Regions from separate parts of the Lactiplantibacillus koreensis genome, predicted to be linked through region 1. Evidence: predicted binding sites of a transcription regulator. Region 1 holds the regulator's gene; the other holds the start of a gene.
What was found. The regulator LexA, encoded in region 1, represses DNA repair genes until DNA is damaged. The targets are predictions, from matches to a motif close to CNAACANNTGTTNG.
Positions count from the first base shown of each region.

Region 1 (3,432 bases):
TGTTCTGGTTGCATGAGACGAATAGTATAACCTGCTGCTAAGTTTTTTTGAATTGAACTCGAGAGTGTTTGAAAATTTGTCGTAATCGTTGTCCGAGCTTTTTGGTTTTTATCCGGATATTTTTGAATTGTTTTTAATGATTGAACGTAGTCTTTATTTGTTGGGTTGACGGTAAAGGTTTTTGTTGTTCGGTCTAAAGTGACAGTACCAATCGTATGATAATTTGATTTTAATTGTTTGAGAATGTTGTTTTCTTTCAGTTTAATCGTAGCCGCCGCTTTTTTAGTGGTGTCTTCATTAAAAACGGCATGTGACGAACTGAGTTTTGCTGAGCTCTGACTAGCTGACGAATTTGATTGGGCGGCGGTAGCTTGATTGTGGGACCAAAATGGTAGCTTATAAACAGCATAACCAATTGTGAGAGCACTAATTACGGCGATGATTGCAAAGGTTTTCCAACCACCGCCAGTTTGACGAGCGGCAAAGATTGAAAAGATGGCCATTGTGAAAACTAGCAAGCCAATAATGGCTAGAAATAACATGTCAACAACTCCCTGTATAAAATTAGTGTAACCATTATACCATTCAACCAGCGTTCAACCCATTAAGATTAGATCAGCTGAGAAAAAAATCAGCATTAATATTAAATAAGTTAGTAAGCAACTTGAGGGGGAAACAGCATGCCAGATTTATTTTTACCGGTTCAACCGGCGAATCAAGCAGCGATGGCGGGCTATATGCGACATCAATTCAAATTTTTAGGTGTGCGAGCGAGTGAACGACGGCAATTAACGCAGCCATATCTTAAAGCTAGTCAAACATTGACATCAACTGAGCTACAGGATTGGCTAGTATTTTATTATGAGCAACCTTTTCGAGAGTATCACTATGTTGCGATTGATTTGGCTTTAGCAAATGTACGTCGCTTAACACCAAGTCAGTATGAGTGGTGTAGGCAACAGGTGACACACAATGCCTGGTGGGATAGCGTTGATAGCTGGCGTAAGTTGTTGGCGACTTACATTGAGCAACAGCAGGCATTGCCAGAATTGGGGCCAGCATATATACAAGCATCAGATTTTTGGCTTCGGCGGGTAGGTATTATCCTACAATTGGGACGCCGTCAAATGACCGATCAGGCCTATTTGACGACGGCGATTCTAACTAATCGAACTGATGATGAATTTTTTATTCAAAAAGCGATTGGTTGGGCATTGCGAGATTATAGCAAAACCAATCCGGCTTGGGTGACGCAATTTATTGCGGCACACGCATTATCACCACTAGTGATACGTGAAGGCAGTAAATATTTACCCAAATAAAAGACCGGCAACCAACGTCACCGGTCGATAAAAGCTTATTGATAGAGCATGTCGCGATATAATCCAACTACTTTACCCAAGACAGCAACGTTGGTTAAAATAATTGGTGCCATCGCATCATTTTCTGGTTGTAGCCGATAATGATCAGCTTCTTTAAAGAATCGTTTGCAAGTAGCTTCATTTTCGTCGGTCATTGCAATGATAATGTCTCCATTGTCGGCGGCTGTTTGCCGGCGCACGATGACTTGGTCACCGTTTAAGATGCCGATGTTAATCATACTTTCACCACGAATGGTGAGCATGAATAAATCGCCACCGAAAGTTTCCAAATCTTTTGGAATTGGGAAATAGTCAGTCGCTTCCTGAACCGCCAAGATTGGTTGTCCAGCGGCCACTGTGCCAAGCATTGGAATTTGATGGGGGGTGGTTTCGACCCCTAAAGCTTCAAAACCAGCTGCGGTTACTTCAATGGCACGTGGCTTTGTGGGATCTTTTTCAATTAACCCTTTTTTCTCCAACCGAGAAATGTGACCATGGACCGTTGATGTTGAAGATAGTGACACGGCTTCGCCAATTTCGCGGACAGTTGGCGGATAACCTTTTTCATTGACGCGTTCATAAATAAAACGTAGAACGGCCATTTGTTTGCTTTCTGATGTTTTACTCATCTTGGCACCTCATTTTTTATTTTCATAGTTATTATGTCAATTGTAGCATAGCTTTTAGTGGCTTTCAAACAAATGTTCGGTTGACAAACCCTGAGAATTGATTTAAGGTCAAAAATCGTGTATTCTATTCTTGCTTTTGAAAGGAGTGAGTGGATTGATTTCAAAAGAGCTACTTGCCCGGATTAATGAATTGGCACACAAAGCCAAGGCAGAAGGGTTAACTGAGCTGGAAGCGGCTGAACGCCAAGAATTACGTGAAAAATATTTAAAAGAATTTCGGGCCGGATTCCGGCAACAAGTTGAAATGTTACAAGTTTATGATAAAGATGGTCAAGAAGTGACTCCTGAAAAGGTTCGCCAGGTTCAACGTGATCGGGGCTTACGCGACGATTAAGCGCTTCAAGGAAGATTTGTCAATTGACAAATTTTCCTTTTCTTTTATAAGTAATTTGTGTAGACTAGTTTAATGAATACGGTAATAAAGGAGGGGAATGACTGTGTCTACTGGTATTTGGATCTTAATCGTGCTTGTTGGTGTTTTAGTTGGGATTACTGGTGGTTTCTTTGGTGCGCGGCACTACATGCAAAACTACTTAAAACAAAATCCACCAATTAGTGAAGAAATGTTGCGCAGCATGATGATGCAAATGGGTCAACGCCCATCCGAAAAGAAATTGCATCAAATGCTTAACTCAATGAAGGCTTCGGCTAAAAATGACAGCAAATAAGTGCTAATAAAAAACACGCCTTAGTTGGCGTGTTTTTTTTCGGCTGGATCGATGTAATGAAAATTTGGATTAATTTTTTTATCGAGGTCATCAAAAGCGGTAAGCATTTGAGTTTCGATTTGCTTCTGACCAGCTTCATCAAGCTTTAACTTACGATCAACATAGATGGGCTTGCCAAAGCGGACCGTGATGCGACGCCGACTAAACAAACGTCCGAAAGTTAATGGTCCTTGATAGACCGTGGGAATGAGGGGGACACCAGCCATTTTAGCAATGACGGTTGCGCCACCTTTGAGTTCCTGAGAATGCCGAGTCCCAGAAGGAAACATGATTAACGATAGTTGACCACTACGTAGAAATTTGACCGGGGTTTTAATCGCTGATGGTCCTGGATGTTGGCGATTGACAGGAAACGCATTGGCCTTAGTTAAAATTGTGCGTAAAATCGGATTTTTAAAAAGTTCTTCTTTAGCCATGAAGCTAAATTGCATGGGGCTACCCGCTAGTGCATATAACAACGGGTCAAACCATGAGCGGTGGGGCCCAACTAGAATATAGGCACCTTGCGGTAAGTTTTCGCGACCTTGGTAGTGGGTATTGCCATTAATGATGGCAACTAACCCCCGTACCAGTCCCCGCATAAATGAATAAAACATCGCAAACTTCCTTTCGATTGGTTATTGGTCATAGTATGACCAATAATCTTAATTTCTG
Region 1 is NZ_CP027190.1:295,876-299,307, reverse strand. Features, by position in the region: gene C5Z25_RS01435 (hypothetical protein) at 1-542, opposite strand, end outside; gene C5Z25_RS01430 (DNA alkylation repair protein) at 681-1,322, shown strand; gene lexA (transcriptional repressor LexA) at 1,358-1,990, opposite strand; gene C5Z25_RS01420 (DUF896 domain-containing protein) at 2,145-2,384, shown strand; gene C5Z25_RS01415 (YneF family protein) at 2,482-2,718, shown strand; gene C5Z25_RS01410 (lysophospholipid acyltransferase family protein) at 2,739-3,374, opposite strand.

Region 2 (3,432 bases), on a different replicon from region 1:
CCCTAATATCTATAATGTAGATATTAGGGGTTATTCTTTCAATGTTTTCGAGGGGGTATTTGGTAATTATAAACCCTAAATTAAGGAATGTTTTAGTGATCACCTAGGATCATAGTTAACTCATAGCAAAACTCCTGGTATTTTACTTAGAAGTCAATAAATTAATTGGACTGCTTTATGGTGGTAAGTTATGACGTATTTTAACACCTTTAATTATAAGGCACAAAAAAAGCGACACAATTGTTAAGTTATGTCACTGTTTGGTACAAAGTCATCATCATTCACTATCCAATTTCCACTTGATTTTTTTTATTTTATTTTTTTTGGTCGTGATACGTTGTTGACTAACTAATTGCATAGTTATTTCTTCGCAATTTAATAACTTAGTATCATTGATTTTCAAACTTCTGGGGAAATAAGAGTTTTCAGTGTTATTAATAGGAGATAACTCTATCGAATAAGATTTATTATTTGCTAGTTTAAAAATAATAAAGTAAATATTATCTCGTTTGAATGTACCCCCTAAAGGCTGATTAATGATATGTTTTGTACTATAAACTTTACATTCTTGTACATGAAAAATTTGGTACAGTAATAGAACTCCTATTATTTTATCTTGATTCTCTGTAAACCAAAACTTATCACCTTTTTGTAGGTTATCTAAAGTCCAATCGTCTTTAAGACCTTCAAAAATGGCACCTGCATTATAATCAGGTAGTCCAATGTGATGTTTTTTCGATAAGCCAAGTAAATGAGGGATATTTGTATTAGTAACTTCAATAATAATCTCGGGTAGGTTTTTTAAGCTCGTTTTATAAAAGTATCTGTATTGAGAAACATTAGCTTCAATGACATTGACTAGTTGTGCCATATCCACTTGAGACGGTTGCATGGAACCGTCAAATGCTGTCAAAAAATCGAAATCATAATCCATATATTATATAATCTCCTAAAAAAAAGGAAGGCACAAGCCTTCCTTTCCACGTATTGAGTTTCACCTCACGCTAGATATGCCCCATCTTACCTCAAGGGTAGGTAGTCCTGCTATTCTTTCACTTCAAGGAAGCCCACAGGCGGGTGCAAGCTATATCCACTAGCCCGCAGTGTATTCAAGTTTGTTTCTTACACTTATTATAATACTAGAATTGTATTACATTGTCAAAAAAAGTCTAACACTTTATCAGAATATAAAGACCTGTCAAATATCTGGACTAGTATTCTCATGATCTTTTCTTACAAGGATAGGTGTGCTTTTTGAAAATTTTTGTAACTCTGATTGCGTTTGATTACTAATATCTTGACGTACTTGTTTGAGTTGCTTTTCAGCTTGTTGATTATTGTTATCAGGTTCTTTTTTAAGCGTTGGAATCAAGCCATTACAGGCGTTATTTTAATAGGTTTTGTAAGAGTGGTTATATAAAAATGGGCCCTTAAAAATATATAGCTTACTTGATCTTCCCATTTTCCTGGAAGATCTTTTTTGTTCGAAAATAATCCGACAAAAATTTGTTTTCTTGTTTTTCTGTGCTAAAATTAAGCCGTCTACTCGAACGTGTGTTCGAATATTGAGCAAATAATTTTTAAGGAGGTTGAATCAGAAACTGCTTACTCATTTGATAGCTTGTTCGTTGTAGGCGCTTATGGTTGCTAAACAACACAGAAAGGACGATTTATGTATGGATGAAATGGTAAAAGAAACACAAGTCTGGCTCAACAAAACTTACGGTAAAGTTTCTGGCTTTGGTAAAGTACCCGAGGACGGTAATACTGGTTGGAACACAGTTTATGGGTTAACTAGAGCCCTGCAACACGAATTAGGTATCACAGATCTAGTTGATAATTTTGGCCCTTCAACTGCCGCTAAATGGGATACTCAATTTGCTAATAAAGTTAAAACTGGCTTTAAGCACAATGTTGTTAAAATAATCCAAGGTGGCTTTTGGTGTAAGGGTATCAACCCTGAAGACTTTACCGGAGAATTTACTACTAACACGGCTGCTGCTGTCGTTGAATTAAAAAAAGACGCCGGTATCAAAGACACCAGCGCCAATGTAAACTCGGATATTATGAAAGCCTTGTTGACAATGAGCGCGTTTGTTTTAGTTCCTGGTGGGGACGCTAAAATCCGTTCAATGCAACAACAGCTTAATCATGATTATCAAGCTTACACTGGTATTTTACCATGTGATGGAATTTATCAAAGGGATACGAACACTGCTTTGATTTATGCTTTGCAGTCAGTGGAAGGTATGGATACTGGAACTGCTAATGGTTATTATGGTCCTGGTACGATCAATAAAACACCAACTGTTAATTCTGGCGCAACTGGGGCAATCGTTAAAATTATTCAATATGGTCTTTACGTTAATGGTTTCTATTCAGGCGCCTTCAATGGCCAATTTACACAAAATGTTGCCGACGGTATAGTTTCCTTTAGAAAATTCATGAAGTTGCCTCCTTATACTTCAACTGCTGACCTAACTGTGATCAAAGGCTTATTAACTAGTAATGGTAACACTAACCGATCTTCAGATGGTGTCGACATGGCTACTCAAATCACATCAGCTGCTACGGCTAAATCACTGAAAGCAGCTGGCTATAACATTATCGGCCGTTATTTGACAGGAAGCGTCGGGACTGGTGCTGATAAACGAGATAAAAATTTGACTAACACTGAAGTTAAACTGCTATTAGATGCTAACCTTAAGATTTTTCCGATTTACGAAGATGGAGGTTATGAAGAAAGTTATTTTAATAGCAAGCAAGGTTTCGCAGACGCTTCTATTGCCGTTAATACTGCACGTCAGCTTGGCCTACCAAGTGGGACAGTTATCTATTTTGCCGTTGATGTTGATATTCAAGATGGAAACATGAGTAGTACGGTTGTCCCCTATTTCGAGGGTATTACTGGTATTATAGGATCAACTGAATATAAAGCAGGTATTTATGGAACACGCAATGCGTGCTTGCATGTAAACCACTTAGTTAAGTATAGTTTTGTTGCTGATATGTCTTCTGGATGGAGCGGAAATTTAGGGTTCAAAATGCCTGAAAATTGGAGCTTTGATCAATTCAATGAATTTACTGGAGCTTCAACAGGGATTGATATGGATCAAGTTGCTGTCTCTGGTAAAGATAACGGAGTTTCTAAAGTTACCAAAGTTAATATAAATCCTAACGCTGCTTTCTTTACCCAACTGCAACAAGTAGAAGACCAGGCATATAGTTATATCAGCGGTGAAAGCTCTTCAACACCTGCTGAACAACTTGTTACCCAATTTTATAGACAATTTTCCTATTCTTCACCAAGTTGGGCACCCTTGGCCGGTGGATTAAATACTAGCTGGTTAGCATTCGCAAACTCAGCATTACATGTTTCAAAAGAAAGTGACTTCGAAACTCTTTATGATAGTACTACTGGCATAAAAATTG
Region 2 is NZ_CP027193.1:4,340-7,771, forward strand. Features, by position in the region: gene C5Z25_RS12465 (hypothetical protein) at 278-934, opposite strand; gene C5Z25_RS12475 (glycoside hydrolase domain-containing protein) at 1,677-3,432, shown strand, end outside.
Region 2: C5Z25_RS12475 (glycoside hydrolase domain-containing protein) is a predicted target of LexA. The motif match lies at 1,548-1,561, and genes of this name have one in related genera.